Regions from separate parts of the Rhodoferax sediminis genome, predicted to be linked through region 1. Evidence: predicted binding sites of a transcription regulator. Region 1 holds the regulator's gene; the other holds the start of a gene.
The links. Region 1 encodes HrcA, which represses chaperone genes, less so after heat shock. Its sites were predicted from a motif close to TTAGCACTCNNNNNNNNNGAGTGCTAA; they were not measured.
Positions count from the first base shown of each region.

Region 2: the regulator HrcA is predicted to act here: its motif matches at 10,847-10,873, upstream of groES (co-chaperone GroES).

Region 1 is NZ_CP035503.1:1,262,174-1,279,471, forward strand. It holds gene ispE (4-(cytidine 5'-diphospho)-2-C-methyl-D-erythritol kinase) at 1-328, opposite strand, end outside; gene EUB48_RS06060 (outer membrane lipoprotein LolB) at 350-850, opposite strand; gene EUB48_RS06065 (tetratricopeptide repeat protein) at 847-2,604, opposite strand; gene mutM (bifunctional DNA-formamidopyrimidine glycosylase/DNA-(apurinic or apyrimidinic site) lyase) at 2,636-3,451, shown strand; gene EUB48_RS06075 (dynamin family protein) at 3,503-5,464, shown strand; gene mutY (A/G-specific adenine glycosylase) at 5,461-6,504, shown strand; gene rapZ (RNase adapter RapZ) at 6,523-7,437, opposite strand; gene recN (DNA repair protein RecN) at 7,493-9,163, opposite strand; gene EUB48_RS06095 (NAD kinase) at 9,166-10,062, opposite strand; gene hrcA (heat-inducible transcriptional repressor HrcA) at 10,091-11,095, shown strand; tRNA gene EUB48_RS06105 (tRNA-Ile) at 11,119-11,195, shown strand; gene EUB48_RS06110 (sigma-54 dependent transcriptional regulator) at 11,221-12,561, opposite strand; gene EUB48_RS06115 (FlxA-like family protein) at 12,572-13,909, opposite strand; gene EUB48_RS21300 (hypothetical protein) at 14,820-16,052, shown strand; gene EUB48_RS21650 (hypothetical protein) at 16,140-16,490, shown strand; gene EUB48_RS06140 (C39 family peptidase) at 16,503-17,186, shown strand; gene EUB48_RS06145 (hypothetical protein) at 17,186-17,298, shown strand, end outside.
Region 2 is NZ_CP035503.1:612,851-625,963, forward strand. It holds gene zwf (glucose-6-phosphate dehydrogenase) at 1-995, opposite strand, end outside; gene tal (transaldolase) at 1,058-2,005, shown strand; gene pgi (glucose-6-phosphate isomerase) at 2,008-3,609, shown strand; gene EUB48_RS02925 (ABC transporter permease) at 3,721-4,581, opposite strand; gene EUB48_RS02930 (ABC transporter ATP-binding protein) at 4,617-5,423, opposite strand; gene EUB48_RS02935 (ABC transporter substrate-binding protein) at 5,425-6,438, opposite strand; gene EUB48_RS02940 (response regulator) at 6,596-7,270, shown strand; gene EUB48_RS02945 (sensor histidine kinase) at 7,263-8,681, shown strand; gene groL (chaperonin GroEL) at 8,764-10,416, opposite strand; gene groES (co-chaperone GroES) at 10,466-10,756, opposite strand; gene EUB48_RS02960 (helix-turn-helix domain-containing protein) at 11,310-11,840, opposite strand; gene EUB48_RS02965 (TnsA endonuclease N-terminal domain-containing protein) at 12,563-13,113, shown strand, end outside.

The sequences.
Region 1 (17,298 bases):
GACAGGAAGCTGCGTCGGAGGAGCCGCCACCCATGCCGGCCTGGGCGGGTATCCGTTTGTCTACGCCCATGTGCACGCCGAGATGCGGGGCCGCCAGGGCTTGCAGCGCCCGCGCTGCGCGCACTGTCAGATCATCAGCGGGCAGGGCGGGGCCCAGGTCTTCGCGGCTGATGTGTCCGTCGGATCGCAATTCGAAGTTCAGCGCGTCGCACCAGTCAACCAGCATGAAAACCGATTGCAGCAGGTGGTAGCCGTCCGCCCGCCGCCCCGTGATGTGCAGAAAAAGATTGAGTTTGGCCGGGGCCGGAACGTCGTACAGCGCCTTCATGGCGTGATTATCCCGGGGCGCTTATTTTTCCAGAGCCAGCCGCAGTTCGGCCGCGGGTGTGGGCGCCGAGCGCCGCGCTACCAGCCGCCCGCCGGCGAGTTGCGACAGGTCGGCCTGCCAGCCCGGCACGGGCGTGTTCACGCCTTGCAGCCAGTCGAACAGCGCTGCCACGGGAATTGCCGCGCCGATCGCATGGCGGACCAGTTCATCCAGCGAACCGAAATTGCGGGTCTGGTCGTTCGAGCGCAAGGTGGCGGAGCCCGGCGCCCAGGCCAGCACGGCCAGCGTGCTGCCCAGCGGGTTGTACAGGGCCAGTTCGCCGGTCTCGGCGTTGCCCTTGAGCTCGAAACCCGCCGAAAAGGACTGCGCCTGATCGGCGTCAACATTGAGTGCCAGGCGGCCACTCCAGAATGAGTTATTTTGACTGTTTTGGTCTGTAGCCCTTATCGGGCTTGCGCATCCAGCTATAAGAAATAGAGCAACCACGAGCAGCCAGCGCCCTGGCTGGAAGCGCCACCTCACAGTTTCACGCGCAGGCGCTTGAGCGTGGCCTGCAGTGTTTCGTTGTTGGCATCGGCAAGCTGCCCCTGCTTCCAGACGGAGAGGGCGCGCTCGCGCTGCCCCAGGCTCCACAGGACTTCACCCAGATGGGCCGCGATTTCGGTATCGGGTCTGGTCTTGTAGGCACCCTCCAGAAGGCGCGCGGCCTCTTCCTTGTTGCCCATGCGAAATTCGACCCAGCCCAGGCTGTCGATGATGAAGGGGTCGCTGGGCGCGTATTCCAGCGCCTTTTGAATCAGCTGCTTGGCCTCGGGCAGGCGCTCGCCGCGATCGGCCAGCGAATAACCCAGGGCGTTGTAGGCCTGAGGGTCGTCCGGTTTGAGGGCGATGAGCTGGCGCAGCAGCCGTTCCATATCGGCCGCATGGTTCAGCTTTTCCGCCAGCATGGCCTGGTCATAGATCAGGCCGGTGTCCTGGGGGGCCTGTGCCGAGGCGGTCCCGAGCAAATCGTAGGCGGCCTTGTATTTCTTGTTGTCGCGCAGCAATTGCACCTCGGCCATGAGTTTCGCTCTGGCGTCGTCGGGCGTGCGCTCGGGTGTGCTGCGGATCAGCGCGAGCCCATCGTCGAGTTTGCCCTGCCTGGCCAGAATCGACGCGCGCTGGCTTTGCACGCTGACCAGATCCTGTGAATTGTCAATCCGGTCGAGCCAGGCCTGAGCCGCCGGATAGTCGCTGCGCTTCTCGGCGATCTGCGATAGCGACAGGTAGGCCGGCACCAGGCCGCGCTCGCGGTCTTCGCCCTGCTTTTGTGCCTTGATCAAATCCACGTAATGCTTCAGGGAGGCTTCGGCGGCGCTGCTCTGCTTGTCCTGTTCCTGCAGCGCGCCCTGGACCAGCCAGGCTTGCGCAAAATCGGGCTGCGAGGTGGTCAGGATCTGCAATTGCTGGCCGGCCTCAGGGTAGCGCTGGGCATCGAGCAGCACGCGCACGTAGGCCATGCGCACCTCGGGCGCGGGGGTGCCCTCGTCGAGATATTTGCGCACGATGGGCTCGGCCGGCGGCACTTTGGAGCCCATCATCTCAAGGGCCAGCAGGGCGGGGCCTTCAGACTTCGGGTCCAGGGCCTGCCCGCGGCGTGCCGCATCCAGTGCGCCTGCCGTGTCGTCGGCCGCGAGCCGCATGCTGCCAACCGTCGTCCAGGCCGCGGCCCCCGTTGCCGGCTGGGCCAGCTCGTCGGCCAACGCCTTTTCCACCACGCTGGCGGCCAATTTTTTGTCGGACGCGCGCGCATAGATGCGTGGAATGGCCGATATGGCAGCGTTGCGCTTGTCCGGGGTGGCCATTGCAATCTCGGCCTTGAGCGGCGCCGTGCTGTCGTCGATGCGGTTCAGCGCAACCAGGATCTGCAGCACCAGCCGGTTGGCCTGGCGCGACCGGGGCTGGGCCTGTTTCCAGGCGCGGGCCGCCTGTAGCGCCGATTCGCCGGAGCGGGCCTGCAGGGCAATGTTCACGGCGCGCTGGTACAGCGCCGCATCGTTGGTTTTGCGTGCAGCGTCGAGGATCAGGGAGTAGCCCGCCCCAGGCTCGCCCTCTTCGACCTTGATATCTCCCAGCAGAAGCTGGTAAAACAGATTTGCGTCCATCGCCGAGTTGACGGGCGGCGGCGCAGGGGTGTTGTCCGCGGGGCTTTCGGCCCGCGCCGCCAGGGCGATTGCCGCCAGTGCGGCTAGTACGAGATGGCGTGCAAGGCAGTTAAATCGCTTCATCCGAACCATAATAATCCAAGCTTGTTAATTCTTCGTATCCATGCCTGAACTACCCGAGGTCGAGGTCACCCGGCTGAGCTTTGCCGATCGAATTGCGGGCGCGCGCATCGATGGCGCGCGCCTGGGCAAGCCACTGCGCTGGGCGCTGGGTTGTGACCCGTCCCAGCTCGCCGGGCGAACCGTGCGCGGCGTGCGCCGCAGGGGGAAATATTTGCTGCTCGACCTGGATCATGGCTTGTTGCTGCTGCATCTGGGCATGTCGGGCAGCCTGAGCTTCGCTGCCAGCCAGCCGCCGGCGGGCGTTCACGACCACTTTGATCTGCTGACGAGCCGGGGCGTGCTGCGCCTGCACGATCCGCGCCGGTTTGGCGCCGTGGTGTATGCCGAGGATCAAGCCGCGCCGGTGGCGGCCCGGTTGCTGGGCAAACTCGGCATGGAGCCGCTGGGCCCCGATTTCGGCCTGCAGGCGTTCCATGCGGGGCTGAAGCGGCACCAAGCGGCGGTCAAGCAGATCCTGCTGGCCGGCGAGGTGGTGGTGGGCGTGGGCAACATCTACGCCTGCGAGGCGCTGTTCCTGGCCGGAATCCGTCCCACCGTGCGGGGCGCGCGCATCAGCAGGCCCCAGGCGGCCCGTTTGCATGTCGCGATACGCGATGTACTGGCGCGAGCCGTCCAAAAGGGAGGCAGCACGCTGCGTGATTTTTCCAATGCGCAGGGTGAGAGCGGCTACTTCCAGCTGGAGGCCATGGTGTATGACCGCGCCGGTCAGCCGTGCCGGGTGTGCGGTGCCGGTATCAAATTGCTGCGCCAGGGCCAGCGCTCCACCTATTTTTGCCCGGCCTGCCAGAGGTACTGAGGCCGCCGGCCCGCGTCAATGCTATAACTCAAAGCTAGGCAGGGAGACACAGTGCGCAATTCCTTCGGTGACCAGTTCGATCAACATGGTACGTGGCGGCGTGATTTTGCCCTGCGCCTGAAACTTCTGGCCGAATGGATGAAGGATCATGAATTGATGGACGCGGCCATCGAAGAGCGCTTGCACCAGATCGAAGGCCGGATGCGCACCGACAAGGTCATGGTCGCCTTCGTGGGCGAGTTTTCGCGCGGCAAGTCGGAGTTGATCAACGCGATTTTCTTTGCCGGCTACAAACGGCGCATCATGCCGGCCAGCGCAGGGCGCACCACGATGTGCCCGACCGAGCTGGGTTACGACGCCGACGTTCCGCCCTGTTTGCGCTTGCTGCCGATCGAGACACGGCTGCAGCCGAAAGCGTTGACGGAGTGGCGCGCCGTGCCCGAGAAATGGACGCGTATCGACCTCGATGTGAACAACCCGGCCGAGCTTGCTCAGGCCCTCGAAAAAGTGGCGGAGGTGCGCATCGTCAGCCGCGAAGAGGCGCGGGCATTGGGCTTTTGGCACGACATGACGCCCGAAGACAATCCGCCGGTGGACACCTGCGGCCTGGTGGAAGTACCCCGCTGGCGCCATGCCCTGGTAAATATGGCGCATCCTTTGCTCAAGCAGGGACTTGTGATTCTCGACACACCGGGTCTCAACGCCATCGGCGCCGAGCCCGAATTGACCGTGAGCCTGATCCCGCAGGCGCAGGCGGTTGTTTTCATCCTGGCGGCCGATACCGGTGTGACCAAATCCGACATGGCCATCTGGCGCGAGCACCTGGTCACCGACAGTGAAAATGCCGATGCGCGGCTGGTCGTCCTCAACAAAATCGACACCTTGTGGGACGAGCTCAGCACCCCTGCCCGGGTGCGCGAGCAGATCGGGCGCCAGTGCGCCGCAACGGCCGAGCTACTGGGTATTTCCGCAGAGCAGGTTTTTCCCGTCTCCGCGCAAAAGGGTCTTTTGGCCAAGGTGACCGACGATGCGGCGCTGCTGCGAGAGAGCCGGCTGCCGGCACTGGAGGCGGCGCTGGGCGTGGGGCTTCTGGGCCGGCGCCAGGGTCTCCTGCGCTCCGAGATGTCTGCCGGTATTGCCGACTTGCGCGCGCAAGCCGGCCGGGTGATGCAGATTCGCCGCCGCGACCTTGCCGAGCAGGCCCTGGAGCTCAAGGGCCTGCGCGGCAAGAACGCAGCGGTGATCAATCACATGCGGGCGCGAGTCCACCAGGAACAGATCGAGTTCGATGTGAGTGGGGCCAAGATCCATGCGATTCGGTCGGTTCACCTCAAGCTGCTGCGGGAGTTGTTCACAATTCTCGGGGCGTCCACGCTGAAGGCGGAATTGGGTGATCTGAACCGGGCGCTGCGCCAGCGGGGCATCAAGCTGGGCGCCAAAAAAGCCTACAACCAGACTTTTCAGCGGCTTCGTGAGGGGCTGGGCCGGGCCCAGGCGACGGGCATTGAAATCCAGACCATGTTCGTTGCGATCTTCCGCCAGTTGAATGCGGAGCACGGGTTTTCGCTGCAGCCGCCCAAGGAGCCGGACCTGCTGCGCTTCGAGCGCGATCTTGAACTGGTTGAGCGCAGCCACCTGCAATACCTGGGCGTTTCCAACGCGCTCAAGCTGGCGACGCCCGATTTTTCGGATCGCCTGGTGCGGGCACTGGCAACGCGCTTGCGGGCGGTCTATGAATCCGCGCTGAGCGAGGTGGAGCTGTGGAACAAGTCGGCCGCGGCCCAGCTCGATGTGCAGCTGCGTGAACGTCGCCGCAATTTCGGCCATCGCCTGGAAGCCATCGAGCGCATCCAGCAGGCGGCCACGGGGCTGGACGAGCGCATTGCAGACATTGTCCAGCAGGAGGCGGCGCTCAACCAGCTCGATGCCAGGCTGCTGGTGTTGACGGAGCGCCTGCTTGATGTGCCGCAATCCAGCGAACCGGTGGTTTTCGCCGCTCTCAAAACGGCATGACCGCCGGCCCGCAGGAGTTTGCCGCCCGCGTGGTGGGCTGGCAAAAGACGCATGGCCGCCGCGGCCTGCCGTGGCAGGACACACGGGACCCTTATCGGGTCTGGCTCTCGGAAATCATGCTGCAGCAGACGCAGGTGGCTACCGTCCTCGATTATTTCCCCCGTTTCCTGCGACGCTTCCCTGACGTGAAGGCGCTTGCCGGGGCCAGCCTGGACGACGTGCTGGCGCTGTGGAGCGGCCTCGGCTATTACAGCCGCGCGCGCAACCTGCACCGCTGTGCCGTAGCCGTAGTGACGCAGCATGGCGGCGAGTTTCCGCCCAGTGCGCAGCAGCTGCAAACCCTGCCGGGCATCGGGCGCTCGACAGCGGGTGCGATCGCGGCGTTTTGTTTTGGCGAGCGGGTCGCCATTCTGGACGGCAATGTGAAGCGTGTCCTGACCCGTGTCTTGGGGTTTGGTGCCGATCTGGCCGTGGCCACCAACGAGCGCGCCCTATGGGATCAGGCTACCGCCTTGTTGCCGCGTCACTCACTGGCGCAGGCCATGCCGCGCTATACCCAGGGCCTGATGGATCTCGGGGCCACCATTTGCCTGGCGCGCAATCCGGGCTGCCTGATCTGCCCGCTGCGCGAGCTTTGCGCCGCGCAGCAACAGGGCGAGCCGGAAAATTATCCCGTCAAGACCCGCAAGCTCAAGCGCAGCGCGCAATCGCTCTGGCTGCTGCGGGCGCACGCGGCCGATGGCGCCGTCTGGCTGGCGAAGCGGCCGACACCGGGCGTCTGGGCCGGCTTGTACTGCCTGCCCGTGTTCGACAGCCGCGAGGCGCTGCAGATGCAATTGCCAGTGCGATTTCGGGCGCGGCTGCAGGACGCGCCGGCGTTCACCCATGTTTTGACGCACAAGGACTTGCACCTGCATCCGGTAACGGTGCAATTGCCAGTCAGTGCAAAGACGGGCCTTGAGGGAGCCTGGTTTGCCGCAGATCAGTGGCCCGGCTTGGGGCTGCCCGCGCCGATTCGCAAGCTGTTGAGTCAGGGTTGAGTCGGGCCTGGGGCGGGCTCAACCCACATCCAGCTCGCGGTGGCGCCTCAGGGTGGTCCATTGGCTGGCAAAGATGTCGGCCAGTTGCTCGACCAGGTAGACCGAGCGATGCTGGCCGCCGGTGCAGCCAATGGCCACGGTGACGTAGCTGCGATGGTCGCGCGCTAGGGCACCCAGCCAGGCGTCCAGAAAGTGCTGGATGTCGCCGAGCATCTGGGTCACCTCGGCTTGCTGGCGCAGGTAGGCGGCGACCGGCTCGTCGCGCCCGGTCAGCGCGCGCAGCGCCGACTCGTAGTGGGGGTTGGGCAGCATGCGCACGTCGAACACATAGTCGGCATCCACCGGAATGCCGCGCTTGAAGGCAAACGACTCGAACACCAGCGTGAGCTGGCTGGCAGGCGCCGAAATCAGCGATTTGACGTAGCCCTGCAACTGGGCCGAGCGGATTATGCTGGTATCGATCACATGCGCCTGTTCGCGCAAATCCGACAGCAGTTCACGCTCGAGCTCGATGGCCTCGACCAGCGCGCGCTTGCGGTCTTCCGTATTGCTGCCCGCGGTCTGGCGCGTCAGCGGGTGCATGCGCCGGGTCTCCGAAAAGCGGCGCACCAGCGTATCCGTGGTGGCGTCCAGAAACAGGGGCTTGATTTGTACGCCGTGCCGGCGCAGTTCGGCCAGTTGTTTGGGCACCAGCGGCAGCGAGGCCGCACTGCGCACGTCCATGGCGATGGCGACCCGGCCGGCGCGGTGCTGCTGCTCCAGGGCGACAAAGGCCTGCAACAGTTCAGGGGGAAGGTTGTCCACGCAGTAGTAGCCGGCGTCTTCCAGCGCATGCAGCGCGACAGACTTGCCCGAGCCCGACATGCCGGTGATGAGAACGACCTCCGCGCTGCGCGCCGCGGTATCCGCCTCGGGAGCAGCCTTGCGGCTCATAAGGCAACCTGCGCGCGACGCGCTGCGGTATTCGCCTTGGGAGCGGCCAGGCGGCTCATGGCCTGAGCCCGGTTTTGGTCACGCTGGTCTCGAGCATTTCCTTGGCGTGAGCCAGCGTGGTGCTGGACAGGCGTTCGCCGCCCAGCATGCGTGCCACCTCGGCCACGCGCCGCTCGCCGTTGACCGGTGCCACGGTACTGAGCGTGCCGGTTGCATCCTGCTGCTTGGCGACCACCAGATGATGGTCGGCGCACGCTGCCACTTGCGGCAGATGCGTGACGGCCAGCACTTGCCGGTCGCGCCCGAGCTGCTTCATGAGGCGTCCTACCGTCTCGGCCACGGCTCCCCCGACCCCGGCATCCACTTCGTCGAAGATCAGGGTCTGGGCGGTCCCGAGCTGGCTGGTGGTCACGGCAATCGCCAGCGCGATCCGTGACAGCTCGCCACCCGAGGCCACCTTGCCCACCGGGCGCGGCGTGCTGCCGGCGTGACCCGCGACCAGGAACACCACTTCTTCCAGGCCGCTTTGCATCGGGCGTTCGACCTTTTGCAGCGCCACCTCGAACACGCCTCCTTGCATGCCCAGGCCCTGCATGACCTGGGTAATGGCCTTGGCCAGCCGGGGGGCCGCCCTGCCGCGGGCTTTGGACAGGCTGTGGGCCTCGGCCCTGTAGGCGGCTCCCGCTTTTTGTTCGGCCGCCTCCAGCGCCGCCAGATCCGAGGCGGCATTTAGTGTGGCCAGCTCTTCCTTCCACGATGCCAGCACACCGGGGAGTTCTTCCGGCAGGCGCTTGTAGCGCCGCGACAGCGACAGCCACGAGGATATGCGCTCGTCGAGTTCGGCCAGGCGTTGCGGATCCAGATCGGTCTTGCGCAAATACGCATGCAGCGAGTGCGCGGCATCCTGTGCCTGCGCCAAACTGGACGCCAAAACCTCTGCAAGCCCTTGAAAATCCTTCTCGACATGCTCCTGATTCTGTAGCGATGTGTGCGACCGCGCGAGCCTTGCGAGCGCGCCGACGTCGTCGTCCTCCAGTGCACTCAGCGCCGTTTGCGCGGCATCCAGCAAGGCTTGCGCGTGCGATAGACGGGTGTGGCTGGTGTTGAGTTCGTCCCACTCATCAAAGCCCGGGGCGAGCTTGTCCACTTCGCCGATTTGCCAGGCCAGGCGCTCACTCTCGCGCTGCAGGCTGTTCTGGGCGGCGCGCGCGTCTGCCAGCGATTTTTGCGCATCGCGCCAGGCGCCCCAGAGTTTGCTCACCGGCTCGCTGCTGATGCCCGCATAGGCGTCGAGCAGGCCGCGTACCGAATCGGGCCGCGTCAGGCTTTGCCAGGCGTGCTGACCATGGATGTCGAGCAGCCGCTCGCCAATGTCGCGCAACTGTGTGGCGGTTGCCGGGCTGCCATTGATCCAGGCGCGGCTCTTGCCCTGGGCGTCGACCGTGCGGCGCAACAGCAGGGTGTCCGACAGGTCAAAGCCCGACTCAATCAGCCAGTCGTTCAGGTTTGGTGCGGCATCGAACTCGGCGCAGACATCGGTACGGCTGGCGCCCTCGCGCACCACGCCGGCATCGGCCCGCGTGCCCAGCGCCAGTTGCAGCGCACCGATCAGGATGGATTTGCCGGCCCCGGTCTCGCCGGTGAGCACCGTGAAACCATCGGCCAGATCCAGCTCCAGTTCATGCACGATGACGAAGTCGCGCAGGGTCAGGCGTTTGAGGGCCACGTTCAGGAAACTCCTTCGTTCCAGTGGAGCTTTTTGCGCAGCGTGTCAAAGTAGCTCCATCCTTTGGGATGCAAAAAACGCACACGGTGCTGCGAGCGCTGCACGATGATGCGGTCGCCGCGCAGCAAAGAGGCCAGCGACTGCATGTCGAAGTTGGCGCTGGCCTCTCGGCTCGCTACTATTTCAATAGCAACCTCCGTTTGATCAGCAAGGACTATGGGTCGATTCGATAGATTATGCGGAGCGATGGGAACCAGCAGCCAGCCGGGGATAGAGGGATGCAGCAAGGGGCCACCCGCCGACAGGGCGTAGGCCGTGGAGCCGGTGGGTGTGGCGATGATCAGCCCGTCTGCGCGCTGGTTCGCCACGAAATGGCCGTCCACCTCGACCCGGAGTTCCATCATGCCCGAGGTGCCTCCGCGATTGACCACGACGTCGTTCATGGCCAGGGCATCGAAGACGCAGCGCCCGTCTCGCATGACCCGGGCATGGATCAGGCTGCGGTGGTCTTCCTCGTACTCGCCGCGCAGCATGGGGGTGAGCGCGGTCTGGTAATTTTCCAGCGGGATGTCGGTGATAAAACCCAGTCGCCCCTGGTTGATGCCGATCAATGGGACGCCGTAACAAGCCAGGCGCCGGCCGATGCCCAGCATGGTGCCGTCGCCGCCAACCACCAGACCCAGATCGCACTCGGAGCCGATCGCCGCGGCGTCAAGTACCGGATACTGGCTCAGGCCAGTACTGGCAGCCGTGTCGCGCTCCAGGGCGACGTCGCAACCCTGTTTGCCCAGGTAATGGGCAATATCATCCAGCACTTGGCGCGAAGATGCGGTCAGAATGCCAGAGCCAGAACCCTGGTATTTGCCGATCAGCGCCACATGGCGGAATTTTGATTTCATTTGTAAATTACAACATTAAAATGACCAAATGCTCGACGATCGCGCCAAGTTGTTGTTGAAAGCTCTGGTCGAGCGCTATATAGCCGACGGGCAGCCTGTCGGCTCACGCACGTTGTCCAGGGCATCGGGCCTGGATTTGTCGCCCGCGACCATCCGCAACGTGATGTCGGACTTGGAAGAGCTGGGGCTGATTGCCAGTCCGCATACCTCGGCCGGCCGCATTCCGACCGCGCGCGGCTATCGCCTGTTCGTGGACACCATGCTGACGGCCCAGCACGGGCCCCTGTCTGCGCCGAGCCTGGCGCAGGATCAGCCCCAGAAGGTGATTACCAACGCGGCCCAGTTGTTGTCCAACCTGTCGCATTTTGTGGGCGTGGTGATGGCGCCGCGCCGCACCTCGGTGTTCCGTCACATCGAATTTTTAAGACTGTCCGACCGGCGCTTCCTCGTCATCATCGTGTCGCCTGACGGCGATGTGCAAAACCGGGTGATCTTCACCGAAGTGGACTACACCCAGTCCCAATTGCTCGAAGCTGCCAATTATTTAAACACCCATTGCGCGGGCCTGGCCATCGAGCAGGTGCGCGAGCGGCTGCAGCAGGAGGTGGAAAAGCTTCGCGGCGAAATCGCCACGCTGATGCAGGCGGCCGTCACCATCAGTTCGGAGGCTTTGACCGAGTCGCAGGACGAAGTGGTGATTTCGGGTGAGCGCAACCTGCTGGCCGTCAGCGATTTCTCGAGTGACATGGGGCAGCTGCGTCGTGCCTTCGAGCTGTTCGAGCAAAAAACCCAGTTGATGCGCCTGCTCGACATCTCCAGCCGGGCCGAGGGCGTGCGGATCTACATTGGCGGCGAGAGCCAGGTCGTACCGTTCGAGGAGCTGTCGATTGTCAGTGCCCCCTACGAGGTAGACGGGCAAATTGTCGGTACGCTGGGCGTGATCGGTCCGACCCGCATGCCCTACGACCGCATGATCCAGATTGTGGATATCACGTCCAAGCTGGTGAGCAACGCGCTGAGTCACCACAAGTAGCCTCTTACAATCGGAACTGGTTTGGGGCGTTAGCTCAGTTGGTCAGAGCAGAGGACTCATAATCCTTTGGTCGTTGGTTCGAGCCCAACACGCCCTACCAAATCCCCACTGTCTCAATTCGTGGTCTATCCCGCTCCGGAGGCGATACCGTGCTTTTCCATGAGGCGGTACAGCGTCATGCGCGAAATGCCCAGTTCGCGCGCGGCGTGCGTGACGTTGCGTCCGACCCGGTTGAAGGTAATGGAGATTGCGTCGCGCTCGGCGATGGTCCGGGCGGTATCCAGGCCGATGCTGCTCTGACCCTCTTCAACGGTTAACCCGAGGTCTAGCGGCGTGATCATGCGCCGATCGGTCATCACCACAGCGCGCTGCACGCGGTTGAACAATTCCCGCACGTTGCCTGGCCAGTCGTAGGCCATCATGGCGGCGATGGCCTGCTTGCTGAAGCCTTCAACACGGGTTTTCTTGTCTGCCGTACAGCGCCGATAGAAGTGCTGGGCCAGCATGGGCACGTCGCCCTTGCGTTCGCGTAGCGCGGGCACCGCAAGGGTCAGCACGTTCAACCGGTAAAACAGATCTTCGCGGAAGTGGCCCGACGACACCGCTTCGGCCAGGTCCACGTGCGAGGCCGCTACAACTCGCGCGTCCACCTGCAAGGTGCGCGTGGCACCGACGCGATTGATGGTTTTTTCCTGCAGAAAGCGCAAGAGGTTGGTCTGCAATTCGCGCGGCAGATCGCCGATTTCGTCAAGAAAAATGGTTCCGCCGTTCGCCATTTCAATCAACCCGCGCTTTTCTGTGGACGCACCGGTAAACGAGCCGCGCTCGTGCCCGAACAGTTCGGAGTGAATCAGGCTCGGCGAAATGGCCCCGCAATTGACTGCGATGAACGGCCCGCTTGCGCGCGGTGAACATTGATGAATGGCCTGTGCCGCGAGTTCCTTGCCGCTACCGCTTTCTCCACCGATCAATACTGGCGCATTGGTGACGGCCACTTTCTTGATCTGCGAGCGCAACAAATCGATGGCAGCGCTTTGCCCGACCATGCCCATGTGCTCGATGCAGCGCTGTTGCAGGTCATGACCCTCTCGCAAGGTAGCGCGGCCGTAGGCATGTCCCAATGTCCGGGCCAGATAGCCCAGGTCCACGGGATGCGTGTGGTAGTCGAAAAAGCAGTCGAGAATCAGGCCGCGAAAGGCTGGCGACTCAAGCGATTGCGGTGGGAAAACGCCAACCCACTCGGATGACTTTGATGCCTTCAGGCACGCCTCAATCCTGGCGATGAGATCAGGGGCTGGCTGATTGAGCACCAGGACGCACACCAGGAAGTGGTTGCTCCCGAGAATCTGGCGGGCCGTCCCCAAATCGGTGGCCGAAACGACTTCCCAATCCTGGCCGCGCAGGTGCTCTTCTACTGCGGACGGCCCGTTACCCAGTGTCAAACACAATATCTTTCGTGATTGCATGGTGCTATTTCTAGAACGACAAAGGTATCCTGAGGTTCAGCGTCAGGTCCGGTGTATCGCGCGTCAAGCCCGCGCCGACCGTGAAATTCAGGGTGGTCTTGTCGCTGTAGCGATAAGAGAAGCCGAACAGCAGTTTTGCCAGCACAACCCGGACCGACCCCGTGACCGGGGCGCCGTTTTGCAGCGTGCGTCCGACGGAGTTCAGGTCAACGCCGACGCTGAAGGCCGTTCTATCGTTGAGCGCCAGACCCATGCCAAAGTTGGCGCCAATGATGTCTCCGGCCTTCACGGTTCCGAGGAATTCTTGTTGCCCACCGAGCACCGTCAAACTCACGTTGTTGCGCGCGAAGTTGTGTGCATAGCTGAAGGTTCCGAAAAACACGGCAGGGTCCGACTGGAACAGCCAGGTCAGCGCCGGCTGCAGCAGATAGAAGCCCGAGCCCGTCGGTTGCGTGGTCGGCAAGCCGGTGCCGCCGGGATTGCCGACGCAACTGGTCAGGCAGTCGGTCACGACCTCGAACGGATCCTTGCCGGTCCGGGATTTAAAGCGAAGCGAGCCGATCAGGTAGGGCTTGGTGGCGCTGCCTTCGTTCAATTGATAGCGCGCGGTCACCTCGACGTCGCCGATCGCCTTGCCACTGCTGTTGAACACGCTGTCGGTAGCCGACCCTGTGTTGAGTTCCCGGCCCACCGATGAATCGGAACGATATACATAGGGGATCTTGGCTTCCACCTCCATGCGGTTGGTCAGGCCATAGCGGCCGGTCAACGCACCCGTGAGGATGCTGTCCTTGACCTGCTGCACGTCAATCAGCCCGATCACCAGCGCCGGGATGATGGTGTAACCGATCAGCGCAACCCGGTTATTCGATGAATAGCTGTACTCCAGTGACGGCTCAAACACGAATTTGCCCTTGGGCGTCAGAATGCCGGGCTGCTCGAACAGCCGCGGAACCTCGACTGGCGCCTGCGACTCCTGGCTCGGTGCCGCGCCGACCTGCACCGGATGCTGCTCCGTGTCCGTCGGATTTTGCTCAGCTTGTGCATTGGGGGCTGCCTGCTCTGCGTTCTCCCCCTGCGCCGTTTCGCCGGGCTGGGTGTCCCTGGCCTGCTGCCTCAATGCGCGCCGCAAGGCCTGGTATTTCTTCTCTTGCTCGGTCGTTATTCGCTTCAACGTCTCGATTTGCCGACCCTGCTCGGTCAACTGCTGTTGCAGCGATTCGATCTGCGCGCCCGAACTCTCCGGTGACGCTGACGGGCTTTGCGCCTGTACGGCTGCGCTTGATAACGCCAAGGTTGAATAAGCGAGCAAGGCAGCAGGCCTGTGCCGCAGACTTTTATTGTTCATGGCGAACCTCCTGTGCGCAGACTACATGGCCCGGTGCATTGCGCCATCCCCTGAACAGGGGATGGTGCGGAAGGCGCCCCGAATCCGTGCCACCTGCGCGTGAACCGTTGCGGGGTACGCGGCGTGACCGGACATGTACCGCGCTTTCATCTTGAATAGGGGGTGCTATCACTTCAAGAGCAATTTGCGAGAACTTTGCGCCTCGTTTTCACCCGTTTATTCATCTCAGGTCATCAATGCGCTGGTTTGCGCAGGCAGGGTCGGCCCGGCGATTCAGTGTGATTGGGGCCAATGGTTCCGCGGTAGTTGGAGTTTTGCCAAATTTCCTGATGCGTAAGCGGTTTTGAAACTTGCATCCAAACGTAAATACGGTGTGCCACCATCGCATCTGAGCGCGGATTTCATGGCTGGCTCTGTTCCCGGTCATTGGAATCAGCTGTACTCGATCCCCCCTTGTCACAAGATTGATGCAATGTTTGTCTGTGCCCGAAAATCGGGTCCAAAGTGGGTCGTATGGCACCTGGCAAAGGCATGCGCACATGCGCCGCCGCAACCCTCCATGTAAAACGCGATTTGAGGCGTCACAGAGCCGATACAGTTTGCGTGCTCCATCTTTCTGGCTGGATCGCTTGATCCCGATTCATTCCATCGGTGATCGCAACACCAGCAGCCATGAGAGCAAAAAAGACTGTCAAGAAGGCGTGACACTCCGCCGAAAAAAGCTCGCTCTTTCATGCTGCAGGCGCTGTCGTGTTGCGCAATGCCATAGCAAGTAGTCGTTTTCTCTTGATGGATAGAGGGTGGTGGGCATTCGTGCCGCATCTGGCACGAATTATGCGGAAGCCCCGTTGGGTGGCACCTAGCGCGACTCAAACCGTAACTTCAACATTTAACTTCAAGGAGAGACCGTATGAAAAAGACACTATTGGCGACGGCCATTGTTCTTGCGTTCGGGTCCGCATGGGCCAACCCGACGAACAACGGCACAGTCGGTACTACGACCGCGACCACAGGAAATCAAACCGCGACCGCCACCTCGACGCAGACGGGCGCGGGCCCGAACGCCAACGAGAATTCCACTGCGCAGCAGAACAATAATTCGAACCAGCACAGCGGCAACACTAAGACCATCACGAAATGGAAAACCGGTGATGCGACCGCAAGCGACCGTGCGGCTGCCGCCAACAACAATTCCACGGCCTCGTTCTCCAGCACGTTCACCAAGTCCACTTTCGTCGCCAAGAGTGAACTGAATGGCACGGTGACCGGCAATGCCATACATGACATCGGCAACAACGCGCAGAACTGGGGCAATGCCAATGGCGGTAAAGGCTATGGTGGCCACGGCGGCAACGGCTACGGCGGGGACCCCTCTGGTACGGGTGCGGGCGGTGCGGGTGCGGGCGGCGCAGCGGCCCCCGGCGGTTTGGGCGGCAGCGCCTCGAACGGCAGCGCCACCAACGGCAGTGCACATAACGGCGGCGCGAGCACCGGCGATGCCTATGGGGGTGACGGCGGCGATGCTCGTGGCGGCAGCGCCCGCGGCAACAACTATGGCGGGTCGGCGAAGGCCAATGGTGGTGGCGGCGGCGGCGGCGGTGGCGGCGGCGGCAGCGGCGCCAATGGCGGGAATGGCTCGGCCACCACCGGCTCCGGCAATGGCGGCGGCGGCGGTAGCTCCACTGCGGGGGCCGGCGGCAATGGCGGCGGCGGCGGCAACGGCGGCAGCGCATCCAGCAATGGCGGCGGCGGCACCCGTACCGGTGGAGCCGGTACCGGCGGCGCCGGCGGCTTGGCCAATTCTGGCACCGCGACCAATGGCAGCGCTTCCAACGGCAGCGCGACGAATGGCAGCGCCACCGCCGGCAATGGTGGCAATGGTGCCGGTGGCGGTGGTGGCACGGGCGGCGCCGGCAATGGCGGCGTCAATACAGGCGGTGTCGGCAATGGCGGTACCGGCAATGGCGGTACCGGCGGCAATGGTGGCATGGCCTATGCCGATGCGGGGACTTTCAACATGTCCAACAGCATGACCAGCGTCGGGCAATCCGCGGCCGGCATCATGATGGCCAATCAGAACAGCGGCATGTCGTCCCTGGTGCAGCAAAGCGTGAATGTGATGGCCAACCTGCAGGTCCATTAAGCACGGGCGAGTCACCCATCAGCCGTGGCGCACCTCGCAAGAGGGGCTCCACGGCTGGGTGGCGAGTTCAATAAAAGGGGAGTCATCATGCGTCCAATGAGCTATTCCTTGCTCTTCCTTGCGGCATTGCCATCCCTGACGTCGACGCCTGCGGCAGCGCAGACTTCGGCGAGTGTTGGCGCGTCAAGCGCTGTCAGTTTTGGCTATCCGGTCAGTGCCAATGCTTTGGCAAGCCATCGCGGCGGCGACCTCACGATCACCGACACGAAACTGTCGGGCGTGACGGCAGACAACTCGGCCAACCAGGTGGTGACGGGTACGAATGCGATCGGCGGTGGCTCGTTTTCCAATCTGAGTGGCATTCCGGTGGTGATCCAGAACACGGGTGCCAACGTCCTGATCCAGAATGCGGTCACCCTGAATCTGCAGATGAAATAACAGGAGAACGCCATGCGTCTCTTCTTGTTGACCGCCCTGATGGCGGGTGTGTGTCATGCGCAGGCCCCGGCACCGCGGATTGAGTTGCCGAGCATGGGTGGCGGCGATTATGCGATGCCGGTCACCAGCATCAAACAGGCGCGTCAGGCAAGCACGCTGCTGCAGCAATACGATTTCAGCTGTGGTTCGGCCGCGGTTGCGACGCTGCTGACCTACCAATACGGCTACCCGATTACCGAGCGCGCGGTATTCGATGAAATGTATGCGCACGGCGATCAGGCCAAGATCCGGCGGGAGGGTTTCTCGTTGCTGGACATGAAGAACTTCCTGGCGGCCCATGGCTTCGAGGCGGACGGCTTCAATCAGCCGCTGGACAAGCTCAATGAAGCGCGTGTTCCGGCGATTGTGCTGATCAACCAGCACGGTTACCACCATTTCGTGGTCGTCAAGGGGCTGCAGGCGGACCGGGTGCTGATCGGCGATCCTGCGAATGGCACGCGAGTCGTGCCGCGTGCAGCGTTCGAGGCCAGTTGGGAAAGCCATCTGCTGTTTGTTATCCACAACCGGATGGACACTGCCAGGTTCAATCTCGCGGTGGACTGGCATGTGGCACCTCGCTCGCCGCTGGCCTCCGGCATTGATAGAGCCGGGTTGGGCGGCATTACTTTGCCCAAGCTCGGCCCGGGAGACTTCTGATGAAATACTTGCATTCTCTTTCGTGCCGCGCCGGCACATGGCTGTGTGCACTGGCTGGCGCGTGCTGCGTGTTTGGTGGCGGTCACGCCATTGCGGCGCAAGCCACGTCGAA
Region 2 (13,113 bases), 650 kb from region 1:
GTGCGAATGTAGAACGGCACGCCGGCCCAGCGCCAGTTGGCGATTTCGGTGCGCAGCGCGACGAAGGTCTCGGTGCGGCTGTTGGGGTTGACACCAGCCTCGTCGCGGTAGCCGGGCACCGCGACGCCGCCCATGTTGCCGGCCGCGTATTGCCCGCGCACCACGTGCTGCGACAGGGTCTGCGGCGTCCACGGCGCGAGCGAGCGCAGCACCTTGAGCTTTTCGTCGCGGATGGCATCGGCATGGGCGTTGATGGGCGGCTCCATGCCGATGGCGCACAGCAGCTGCAGCGCATGGTTTTGCACCATGTCGCGCAGCGTGCCGGTGGTCTCGTAAAAGGCGCCGCGTTTTTCGACGCCCAGGTCCTCGGCGATCGTGATCTGGATGTTGGCAATGGTCTCGCGCCGCCACAGCGGCTCGAACAGCGCGTTGCCAAAGCGCAGCGCAAACAGGTTCTGCACCGAGGGCTTGCCCAGGTAGTGGTCGATGCGAAACACCTGGCGCTCGCTGAAGGCGCGGCACACAATGGCGTTGATGGCGCGGTTCGACGCCAGGTCGTGGCCCAGTGGCTTTTCCAGCACGATCCGGGTGTTGGGCCAGTTCAGGCCGGCCGCGGCAATCTGCTCGCAGGTGGTGCCGAACAGTGCCGGCGCGGTGGCGACATACATCACCACGGTGTCGGCCTCGCGCTCGCCCAGGCGCGCGGCCAGGCGCGCGTAGTCGTCGGGCCTGGACAGGTCCATGCGCACGAACTGGAGCAGGTCGGCAAAGCGCGCAAACTCCTCGGCGTTCGGGCGCTTGGCGCCTTCGACGCTGTCGAAGCGGGTCTGGATCAGGGCGCGGTATTGCGCGTCGGTCAGATCGTCGCGCGCGACGCCGATGATGCGCCCGCCCTCGGGCAGGGTGCCATGGCGAAAGGCCTGGAACAGCGCGGGCATCAGCTTGCGCCAGGCCAGGTCGCCGGTGCCGCCAAACAGGACAAGATCGAAGGACATTTTTTTACGAGTTACATGGAAACGGATTTGTAATGTAACTTTATTTCAAAGATAATTCAACGATGAACCAACTCGATGCCCTCAAACAGTTCACCACCGTGGTCGCCGACTCGGGTGATTTCCGCCAGCTCGACGCCTTCAAGCCGCGCGATGCCACCACCAATCCGTCGCTGATTCTGAAGGCGGTGCAAAAGGCCGAGTACCGCTCGCTGCTGACCGACACGGTCACCCAATTCCGCGGCCGCGCACTCGACGAAATCGTGGACCGGCTGCTGGTGCGCTTCGGTGCCGAGATCCTGGCCATCATTCCCGGGCGCGTGTCCACCGAGGTCGACGCCCGGCTGAGCTTCGACACGAACGCCAGCGTCACGCGGGCCGAGCGCATCGTCGAGCTGTACCAGGCCGAGGGCATTCACATCGATCGCGTGCTGGTCAAGGTGGCCGCCACCTGGGAAGGTATCCAGGCCGCGGCGCAACTGGAGCGACGCGGCATCCACACCAACCTGACGCTGCTGTTCTCGTTCTGCCAGGCGGTGGCCTGCGGCCAGGCCAGGGTGCAACTGATCTCGCCGTTCGTCGGCCGTATCTACGACTGGTACAAGAAGACCGCCGGGGCGGCCTGGGACGAAGTCGCCAACGCGGGCGCCAACGACCCCGGCGTGAAGTCGGTGCGGCAGATCTACAACCACTACAAGCACTTCGGCATCGCGACAGAGATCATGGGCGCGAGCTTTCGCAACGTGGGCCAGATCGTGGCGCTGGCCGGCTGCGACCTGCTGACCATCAGCCCCGAACTGCTCGCGCAGCTGGCCGCCAGCAAGGCCCCTTTGGTGCGCGCGCTGGACCCGCAGGCGGCGAAGGCGCTGGACCTGCCGGCCGTGAATTTCGACGAAGCCGGCTTTCGCTATGCGCTCAACGAAGATGCCATGGCCACCGACAAGCTGGCCGAGGGTATCCGCGCGTTCGCGGCCGATGCGGTCAAACTGGAACAACTCATCCTGGCAGCCTGAGCATGGCGGTGCCGACGCGCCCACGTGGTGACCAGACCGCCGCCTGGCGGGCGTTGCAGGACGCGAGCCGCGCGGGTGGCCGCAACTTCGGCGACTTCGATCTGCGCGATGCCTTCGCGACCGATCCACAGCGATTTGCGGCGTTCAGCCAGAGCGCGCCGCACGTCTTCGCCGACCTGTCGAAGAACCTGATCGACGACGCCACGCAGGCGCTGCTGTTCGAACTCGCTCGGCGGTGCGGCGTCGAGGCGCACCGCGATGCGATGTTCGCGGGCGAGAAGATCAACACGACAGAGCAGCGCGCCGTACTCCACCATTTGTTGAGAAAACCGGCTCAAGCCCATGCCAGTCATGCGCAATCAGCTATCAATAGTGAAGCAAACGGGTTGACGCATGAACTCGCGCAGGTGCACGCCACGCTGGACGCGATGCTGGCCTACGCGCAGGCCGTGCGCTTGGATGCCGCCATCACCGACGTCGTCAACATCGGCATTGGCGGCTCCGACCTCGGGCCGCAGATGGCGGTGCTGGCGCTCGATGAATTCACCCTGCCGGGCAAGCGCTTTCACTTTGTCTCGAACGTGGACGGCCATGAGCTGGCCGCAGTGCTCAAGCACCTCAGGCCACAGAACACGCTGTTCCTGATCGCCTCCAAGACCTTCACCACGGCGGAGACCATGACCAATGCGCAGTCGGCGCGGCGCTGGTTCGAAGGGCAGGGCGGCACCGACATGGCGCGCCACTTTGCGGCGCTCACCACCAACGTGGCGGCGGCCCGCGAGTTTGGCATCACGACCACCTTTGGTTTCTGGGACTGGGTCGGCGGGCGCTATTCCCTGTGGTCGGCCATCGGGCTGCCGATTGCCATCGCCATCGGCGAGGCCGGGTTTCGGGACTTCCTGGCGGGCGCGCATGCGATGGACGAGCATTTCCGCACGGCGCCGCTGCAACGGAACCTGCCCGTGCGCCTGGGCCTGCTCGACGTCTGGTACCGCAACTTCCTGGGCTTCACCAGCCGCAGCATCGCGCCGTACCACAGCGCCCTCAAGCGGCTGCCGGCCTATTTGCAGCAGCTCGAGATGGAGAGCAACGGCAAGCGCGTCGACCTGCAGGGCCAGGCGCTGCCGTTCGGCACCGCGCCGGTGCTGTGGGGCGAGCCCGGCACCAACGGCCAGCATGCGTATTTCCAGATGCTGCACCAGGGCACGGATGTGGTGCCGGTCGAATTTGTTGCGGTCAGGAAGCCGATGCATGACCTGCCGGGACATCACGACCGGCTGCTGGCCAACGCCCTGGCGCAGGCGCAGGCGCTGATGGTGGGCCAGGTGGACGCGGGTGGGCATCGCCACTTTCCCGGCAACCGGCCCAGCACCTTCCTGCTGTTAGAGGAGCTGACGCCGGCGAGTCTGGGCGCGCTGCTCGCGCTGCAGGAGCACCGCGTGTTCTCAAGCGGCTCGGTCTGGGGCATCAACAGTTTCGACCAGTGGGGCGTCGAACTCGGCAAGGTGCTGGCCCGGGACATCGAGCCGCGGCTGCAGTCGGGGGACAGCACGGGACTGGACGGTTCCACGGCCGGCCTGTTGCAAAAACTGAGAGCCAAATAGGCTGCAAGCCATTGCAGTTCGTACGCAGTCAGCTATAAAACAAATAGCACGCAAGAAAAACCCGCAGGTCGCAAGACCGTGGGGTTCTGTTTCGGGGTTTTGTCTGAAACGTCAGAATGCCGCGGGCCGCCATTTGAGCAAGCGCTTTTCCAGCCGCGTCAGGATGAAGTCGGCCACCAGCGCGACCGCCGCGAGCACGATCATCGCGGCGAACACGCCACTGGCATTGAACGCACCCTGCGCGGTGGAGATCAGCAGGCCCATGCCCTGCTTGGCACCGAGGAATTCGCCCACCACGGCACCCACCAGCGCAAAGCCGAAGCTCACATGCAGGCTTGCCAGGATCCAGGACATGGCCGAGGGGATGACGACAGAGGTGGTGAGCTGGCGCTTGGACGCGCCGAGGATGCGCGCATTCGCGATCAGGTACTTATCGGCCTCGCGCACGCCCTGGAAGGCGTTGCCGAACACGACGAAGAACACCATCACCACGGCCAGCGCCACCTTGGAGGCCATGCCCAGCCCGAGCGCGATGACGAACACCGAGCCGAGCACCACGCGCGGGATCGAGTTGGCGATCTGGATGTACAGGCTGAACACGTCGGCCAGCAGCTTGTTGCGGCCCAGCAGGATGCCGCAGATGATGCCGCCGATGCCGCCGATCAGGAAGCCGATCATGGTCTCCTCCAGTGTCACGGCCACCTGCACCCACAGCGGGCCCTGCGAGGTGCCGTCGCGAATCCATTCGACGATCTGCGCCCAGATCAGCGAGGGCTGGGAGTAGAAGAAGGGGTCGATCCATTTCAGGTTGGCGCTCAGCTCCCAGCCGCCCAGCACCAGCACCAGCACCGCAATGCGCAGGCCGATGATCACGAAGCGGTGCCGGCGGATGGCCGCTTGCGCGACGACGGATTCGCGCGCCAGCGCCTCGTCGCTGAGGGAGGCGGGCAGGGCCTGATGACCCGGGCTCATGGCAGATGTGGCAATGGCATTCATGGCAAGTCTCTTTAATGAATCACGACTTCTTCGCGCAAGTCGGCCCAGATGTGCTTGGATAGCTCAATGAAGTGCGGGTCGTAGCGCACCTCCGACATGACGCGTGGGCGCGGCAGGTCAATCTCGTACACGCGCTTGAGCGTGGCCGGGCGCGCCGACAGCACAAACACGCGGTCGGCCAGCGCGATGGCTTCCTCCAGGTCGTGCGTGACGAAAACCACCGAGCCGCCCGTGCCCGACCACAGTTGCAGCAGCTCGTCCTGCATCAGCGTGCGGGTCTGCATGTCGAGCGCCGAAAAGGGCTCATCCATCAACAGGATCTCGGGGCTGTTGATGAAAGTCTGCGCCAGCGCCACGCGCTTGCGCATGCCGCCCGAGAGCTGGTGCGGGTAATGGTTGCCGAACGTGTCCAGGCCGACGCGGGCAATCCAGTCCGCGGCGAGCGCGTGGGCCTGTTTCTTCGGCATGCCGCGAAACAGCGGACCGGCCGCGACGTTGTCCGCCACGCTGCGCCACGGGAACACCGCGTCGGCCTGGAACACGAAGCCGATGCGCGGGTCGATGCCCTGCACCGGCTGGCCCATGACGTCCACCTCGCCTACGGTCGGGCGGAGCAGGCCGGTGATCATGTTCAGCGTGGTCGACTTGCCGCAGCCGGTGGGGCCGACGATGGCGACAAATTCGCCGCGCGCCACCGACATGGTGAAGTTGCGCAACGCCACCGTGGCGTTGCCGTCCGCGGAAATGAAGCGCAGCGAGACATCGCGGAAGTCGATCGCCGGGGTGTTTCCGGCGCTGGCCGGCAGGTCGTTCTTCATGTTACTTGGGGGCGCTCAGGTAGGCGTTGGTGTAGGTCTTGGACAGGTCGATGTTCTTGCTCTTGACCAGCGGCTTGTAGGTCGCGAGCACCTTGAGCACCGTTTCCGGGCCGCCGGCGGGCATGCGCGCATCGCTGGTGAACATCGGCAGCGAGGACTTCAGCGCCTGCACATACAGCGCCTTGTCGCTGCCGTAGTAGTCGCGCGGCACCAGTTCGGCAATCTGCTCGGCCGTGTGCGTGTGGATATAGGCCATGGTGCGCGCGAAGGCCTGCGCCAGCTTGGAAGCCTGCTCCTTGTGCGCTTCGGCCCAGGTGTTTTGCACGTACAGGCTGGCCGCCGGGTACAGGCCGCCCAGCGCCGCCTTTGTGCCCTCTTCGGTGCGCAGGTCCACCAGCACCTGGGCGTCGCCGGTCTTGAGCATCTGCGACACGGTGGGCTCGGTCGTCATGCCGGCCTGGATGCGGTCCTGCTTGATGGCGGCGATGAAGGAGTTGCCCGCACCGACCGGCAGGAGCGAATAATCCTTCGAGGCGACGCCCTGGCGATCGGCCAGGTAGCGGGTCAGGAAATCGGTGGACGAGCCCAGCCCGGTCACGCCGAGCGTCTTGCCCTTGGCGTCGGCCATGCTCTTGAAGCCTGCAGCCGCCGCCTTGGTCGAGACCAATTCCACCTCACCGGGCACCTTGCAGAACACTGCGATCGCCTGGACTTCCTTGCCCTTGCTCTGCAGGTCGATGGTGTGGTCGTAAAAGCCCACCACGCCCTGCACGGCGCCGGCGATCAGCTGGTTTTCGGCGTCCACGCCGGCGGGCTGCGACTGCAGCTCCACGCTCAGGCCGGCGTCCTTGAAGTAGCCCAGCGCCTCGGTCAGCTTGGCCGGCAGGTAGATGATCTTGTTGATGCCGCCCACCATGATGGTGATGGGCGCATCGGCGGCCTGGGCGAGGGGAGCGGCGGCGGCCAGGGCCGTGCAAAGGGCGGCGGTGAGCAGGGTACGGCGTGAAGGACGCATGGTGTGTAATCTCCTGGGTGATGAACAAGGACTGCGAGCACTGGCGCCGCAGGACCCTGCCAGTCTAGGAAATGCCATCCTTCGGGCAGCTTTCGCCCGCTGGCGAAATTTCTCATGGTTAACCCTAGTTTGTAAAATTGACCGAGCCGCCTTTCCCATGAAGCTCCTGCTCATCGAAGACAACCTGCAGCTGGCCCATTGGCTGGCCAGCTTGCTGCGCGAGCAGAATTTCGTGGTGGACCACATGGAGGACGGGGATGCCGCCGACCGCCAGCTGCAGCAGGCGCGCTACGACGTGGTGCTGCTGGACCTGAACATCCCGCGCCTTTCGGGGAAGGGCGTGCTGCGCCGGCTGCGCGAGCGGCGCGACGAGGTGCCGGTGCTGATCCTGACCGCGGCCGCATCGCTCGACCAGAAGGTGCAGTGCCTGGAAATCGGCGCCGACGACTATCTGGTCAAGCCGTTTGAAGCCCGCGAGCTGGTGGCGCGCATCAAGGCGCTGGTGCGCCGCCAGGTGCCGGGCAAGGCCAATGACATGAGCTGCGGCGATTTGCACTACGACCTGCGCACGCGCCAGTTCGCGCTGGCCGGGCATGAACTGGCGCTGCCGCCGCGCGAGCGCACGCTCCTGGAGACGCTGATGCTCCGGAGCGGCAGCACCGTGCCCAAACAGACGCTGATCGACGGCCTGTTCGACCTGGACGACGAGCCCAGTGCCGACGCGCTCGAGCTGTACGTGCATCGCCTGCGCAAGAAACTTGAGGGCAGCCAGGCCACCATCATCACCCTGCGCGGCGTCGGCTACCTGCTGCGAACTCGCGACGATGGCTAGCCTGCGCCTGCGCCTGGCGGCGTGGCTGCTGCTGCCGCTGTCGGTGTTCGTGGCGGTCTGCGGCTATCTGAATTGGCAAAACGCCGCGGAGGTGGCCGACTACGTGCAGGACCATGACCTGCTGGCCTCGGCCAAGGTGTTGTCGGACCGGCTGATCTGGGAAGGCGATGACATCCGGGCCAGCGTGCCGCCGGCGGCGCTGAGTCTGTTTGTCTCGCCCGCCCGCGACCGCGTCTTCTTGAGTGTGACGGGCGCCGATGGGCGGCTGCTGGCAGGCTCGCCGGATTTTCCCATGCCGCCGTCACGGCGACTCGCAGGGGTGGACCGGGCGCAGTGGTATGACGCCACATTCGACGGCTTGCGCGTGCGCGCGGTGATCACCCAGCGCTCGATGTACGACGTGGGCGGCGCACGGGATGTCACGATTGCGGTCGGCAAGACCACGGGCAGCCGCGACCACATGCTGCGCACCTTGTGGTGGCCGTCCATGGAGTATTTGCTGGTGGCGCTGGTGCTGGCCATTGTGCTGACGACGCTGGCGCTGACCTGGGAGCTGCGCCCGGTCGTGCGGCTGAGCCGCCAGCTCGCGCAGCGCGACCCGCTGCACCTGGACTTCGTGGTGGATGCGCATGCGCTGCACACGGAGCTGCGCCCCGTGGCCGAGACCATCAACCGGTTCGTGCGCCAGCTCAAGATGCACTCCGAGGCGCAGCGGCGCTTCATTGCCGATGCGGCGCATCAACTGCGCACGCCGCTGGCGCTGCAGGCCTCGCAGATCGAGTACGCGCGCTACACGCGAGCGCACCGGCAGAACTGGGAGACGCGCCGCGCCGACATGGACACGCTGTGGCTGGCCATGCAGACCAGCAACCGCCGGCTGGTGGACGTGACCAACAAGCTGCTGCTGCTGGCGCAGGCCGAGCATGGCGATGCACACACGCGCCTGGAGCGGGTCGATCTCGCCGCGGTGGCGCTGCGCAGCGTGGAACAGCTGGCGGCGCTGGCGGATCGTCGTCACATCGATCTGGGCCTAGACGCACCGCAGGCTGCGGGGACCGCGGCGGTGCAGGCGCAACCCGCGCTGCTCGATGCGCTGGTGACCAACCTGCTGGAGAACGCGCTGCGCTACACGCAGGAGGGCGGGCGCGTAACGGTGGGCGTGCGCGTGGCCGGCGCGGTCGTCGAATTGACGGTGGAAGACAACGGGCCAGGCATTCCGGCCGAGGCAATGGAGCGCGTGTTCGAGCGCTTCTACCGCGTCGCGCAGGACACCGAGGGTACCGGGCTGGGACTGGCGATCGTGCAGGAGATCGCACGCGCGTTTGGCGCCACAATCCAGCTCGCCGCCAACCCGCACGAGGCGCACGGCCTGCTGGTAACGGTGCGCTTTCCCGCGGGCGTTTCCACGTAAAAAGCCCCCGCAGGTCGTGCAACCTGCGGGGGCTTTGGGGCCTGCTTCGCTGGTTGGACCAGCGAAGTCGGTCAGTGCGGGATTACATGCCCATGTCGCCCATGCCGCCCATGCCGCCCATGCCGCCGGGCATGCCGCCGCCAGCAGGACCTTCGTCCTTCGGGGACTCGGCCACCATGGCTTCGGTCGTCAGCATCAGCGAGGCCACGGAGGCGGCGTTCTGCAGTGCGGTGCGGGTCACCTTGGTCGGGTCCAGAATGCCCATCTCGATCATGTCGCCATAGGTGTCGTTGGCTGCGTTGAAGCCATAGTTGCCCTTGCCGGCCAGCACGGCGTTGACCACGACAGAGGCTTCGCCACCAGCGTTGTAGACAATCTCGCGCAGCGGGGATTCGATGGCCTTGAGGACCAGCTTGATGCCCGCGTCCTGGTCGGCGTTATCACCCTTGATGGTGCCTGCGGCCTGCTTGGCGCGCAGCAGCGCCACACCGCCACCGGCCACGATGCCTTCTTCCACCGCAGCGCGCGTAGCGTGCAGGGCGTCTTCGACACGCGCCTTCTTTTCCTTCATTTCGATCTCGGTGGTCGCACCGACCTTGATCACAGCCACGCCGCCGGCGAGTTTCGCAACACGCTCCTGCAGTTTTTCGCGGTCGTAGTCGGAGGTGGCTTCCTCGATCTGCACGCGCACCTGCTTGACGCGGGCTTCGATGTCCTTGGCTTCGCCGGCTCCGTCGATGATGGTGGTGTTTTCCTTGCCCACCTCGATGCGCTTGGCCTGGCCCAGGTCAGCCAGCGTGACTTTTTCCAGCGTCAGGCCGACTTCTTCGGCGATGACCTTGCCGCCGGTCAGGATGGCGATGTCTTCCAGCATGGCCTTGCGGCGGTCGCCGAAGCCCGGGGCCTTGACAGCCACGACCTTCAGGATGCCGCGCAGGGTGTTGACCACCAGCGTGGCCAGGGCTTCGCCCTCGACTTCTTCGGCAATGATGAGCAGCGGACGGCCGGCCTTGGCCACCTGCTCGAGCACGGGCAGCAGGTCGCGGATGTTGCTGATCTTCTTGTCGAACAGCAGCACGAACGGGTTATCCAGCAGTGCGGATTGCTTTTCGGGGTTGTTGATGAAGTAGGGCGACAGGTAGCCGCGGTCGAACTGCATGCCTTCAACCACGTCGAGTTCGTTGTCCAGGCTCTTGCCGTCTTCCACGGTGATCACGCCTTCCTTGCCAACCTTGTCCATCGCATCGGCAATGATCTTGCCAATGGATTCGTCAGAGTTGGCGGAAATCGAGCCAACCTGGGCAATTTCCTTGGAGGTGGTGGTGGCCTTGGAGGCTTTCTTCAGCTGCTCGACCAAAGCGACCACGGCCTTGTCGATGCCGCGCTTGAGGTCCATCGGGTTCATGCCGGCGGCCACGTACTTCATGCCTTCGTGCACGATGGCCTGGGCCAGCACGGTGGCGGTGGTGGTGCCGTCGCCGGCGTTGTCAGAGGTCTTGGACGCGACTTCCTTGACCATCTGCGCGCCCATGTTCTGCAGCTTGTCTTTCAGTTCGATTTCCTTGGCCACGGACACACCGTCCTTGGTCACGGTGGGGGCGCCGAACGAACGCTCGAGCACCACGTTGCGGCCCTTGGGGCCCAGGGTGACCTTGACTGCATTGGCCAGGATGTTCACACCCTCGACCATGCGCGCGCGGGCTTCGCCGCCGAAAATGACGTCTTTTGCTGCCATGTTGATTCTCCAGATTCAGTTGATTGATAACGTGTGAAAGAGCGGGAAATTACTTCTCGACGACCGCAAACAGGTCTTCTTCTTTCATGACAAGCAGTTCGTCGCCATCGACCTTGACGGTCTGGCCGCTGTATTTGCCAAACAGCACACGGTCGCCGACCTTGACGGCCATGGGGCTCAGATCGCCCTTGTCGTTCTTTTTGCCGGGGCCAACGGCCAGCACTTCACCCTGATCGGGCTTTTCGGCGGCGTTGTCGGGGATCACGATGCCAGAGGCGGTCTTGGTTTCGCTTTCAACGCGTTTGACGATCACGCGGTCGTGCAAAGGACGAAGTTTCATAAGTGCTCCTTGTTTTAAAACAATGGGTTTGGGAATCAAAAGCAGCCACCGGAAAGCAACTGCCTGCCAACTCGCTGGATCGAGCGCTTGTTAGCACTCAATGCGGTCGAGTGCTAATGATAAGGGTTTTTAGCGGATTTTCAAGGGGCGCCGATAGCCGGCAACGCAATTTCGGGTCAGATGCCGGCTCTCGGTGTCGATTCTGGGTCAGTTCAGAACTTTTCGCTCTTAATTGTGAACATTTTTGACAAGCCAGTGAACGTAACTTGTTGCCGCGCTTGGGTTTTCTCACAGGCGGTCAAGAGTTTGGGCTGATGCGCCCTCGGACTTTTGAGGACACCATCAAGCAAGATGTTGAAAATAGGTGGTCGAACAAAATTTCAGAAATAACTGCGAATACCTACGTCGGATCAGGCAAAGTTGTGCGTCAGGGGCAAATGCCGCCTGGTTCCAATGCTTCGTGGCGTACCTCAACTTAACTTCAACCCGAACGGATCGGTTGATGCCTAGTGCCCAACGATATTTGTCCAACAATATGTCGAGCCGGGTAAGGTCAGCCGCCAACCTTGACTCTTGGAGTTGGGCGTGCCCCTGTTCTGCCCGCCCGCGAGGGAACGCCGTGGATCCGATCCGTGGTTGCCTCGCTATCAATGTGCTCAATGGCTGCGGTGACAAATTTTATAGAGGCCACCTCAAGGCGTCGCACGTCTCTCTCTGGTATGTACTTGCGAAGGCCTATTTCCTGCTGAAATATCTTCCAAACCAGCACCCTTTGCAGCTTCTTCCCTGACTCAGTAATTCTGAAGCTGGTCAGTGATTGTCCTTGTCCACGCTTGATTCGGGAGACAAATCCGTTTTGCTCTAAATGACCGAGGTGGCCAATCAAGTTGGTGCGGCCCAGGCCAGTAAGCATTTCAATCGAACGATAGTTGGCTGGCTGGCCATTCTCCAGTGCAACAAGCACTGATGCCGCTGCCGGGCTGAGGCCCAGCGGCGCTGCTGCGACTGAGATTAGCCGCACGGCGGCGGCGGCGGCTCGAGCCAAGTTGATGCTATAGGAAATGGAAACGGCATCTCTAACCACGGTTATGCCTCTCGCAAGCACGTTGGCTCAATCCAACAAGAATTGATGATTTCGCGAATGTCAATTTTGACATTAATTGGGCGACTCATGCCTGAAGGCATGGGGTGTGCGAATTTCATATTTACGCCGATGATCGATGTGCAAATTGAATTGAACGCATCAATGGAGCAAAGGTACGACCGCCCAGGTTGAATCTTGATTGCCAAGTCCCCTATAGTCCCGCGACATTTGAAGGATGCGCGAGAAAAACCGACCCGAAGCACAGCCCAGCCAAGCAAAACCAACGACCCTGGAAGAGGAGGTACAGGCGTTCCTCCTTGAACGCTACGGACCTTTGGTGCCTGCTGGGGAACTTTGGAAGGTCTTGCACTTTCCGACGGCCGATGCGTTCAGGCGGGCCGTTTTACACGGGCGCGTCTCGCTACAACTATTCACACTGAAAGGAAGACGTGGAAGATTCGCCGCGGCCTCAGCGGTGGCCGCATACATCGCCGCTGACTCATCTGCAGCCCAGAGGATTCAAGACATGCCGAAGTAAATAAATAGAGGGCAGATTGGGCCCCAAAACCCAAAACGGCCACCTTAAAGGGCAGCCGTCTTGAGGAGTACACAGAAAAACTGATACGTCGAAGCAACGCCAGTTTCCCCAGTACTCCTCCCAAAGTCAAGCGATCTAAATCCCAACTGTTGCCGGGATGAGACAACCTTTGCCTGGAGAAAGCATGAAACCGTCAAATCGTAAGGTCGTGAAACGCGCGCCCCATCGCACCGTGCGCGTCATCAACCAACCCCATACCCTCACGGCACCCGTGGAGTGCGAGTCTGAGCTTGAGCGAGACTTCGTGCGTCGGGCCACACTGTTCCCCTGGACCAAAGCGGTTATTCACCAGCCGTTTGTGTTTGAACTGGCGAGCCAGCGGCGATACACCACCGACTACCTCGTCGAACTGGTAAGCGGCCAGAAAATCGTCGTGGAGGTGAAGCACAGCCACAAAGTCGAGGAATACCGGGACACATTTGACCAAGCTAAGTGTCAAGCAGTCGAGGCTGGCATGACATTTTTGGTCAGCACGGAAAAGCAACTGCAAACGGGAGGCATCAACGAGCGGGTGAGCATGCTCATGCGCTACAACAAGGCTTGTTTCGACGGCGCCAAATCCGCCGCGACCGTCGAGGCGGTGGACAACTGTCCTCAAGGCATCGCGCTAGCCGCCTTGCGCGAGATGACCGGCGTGAGCCTCCCCCATGTCCTTCACCTAGTTGCCCGCAGGAG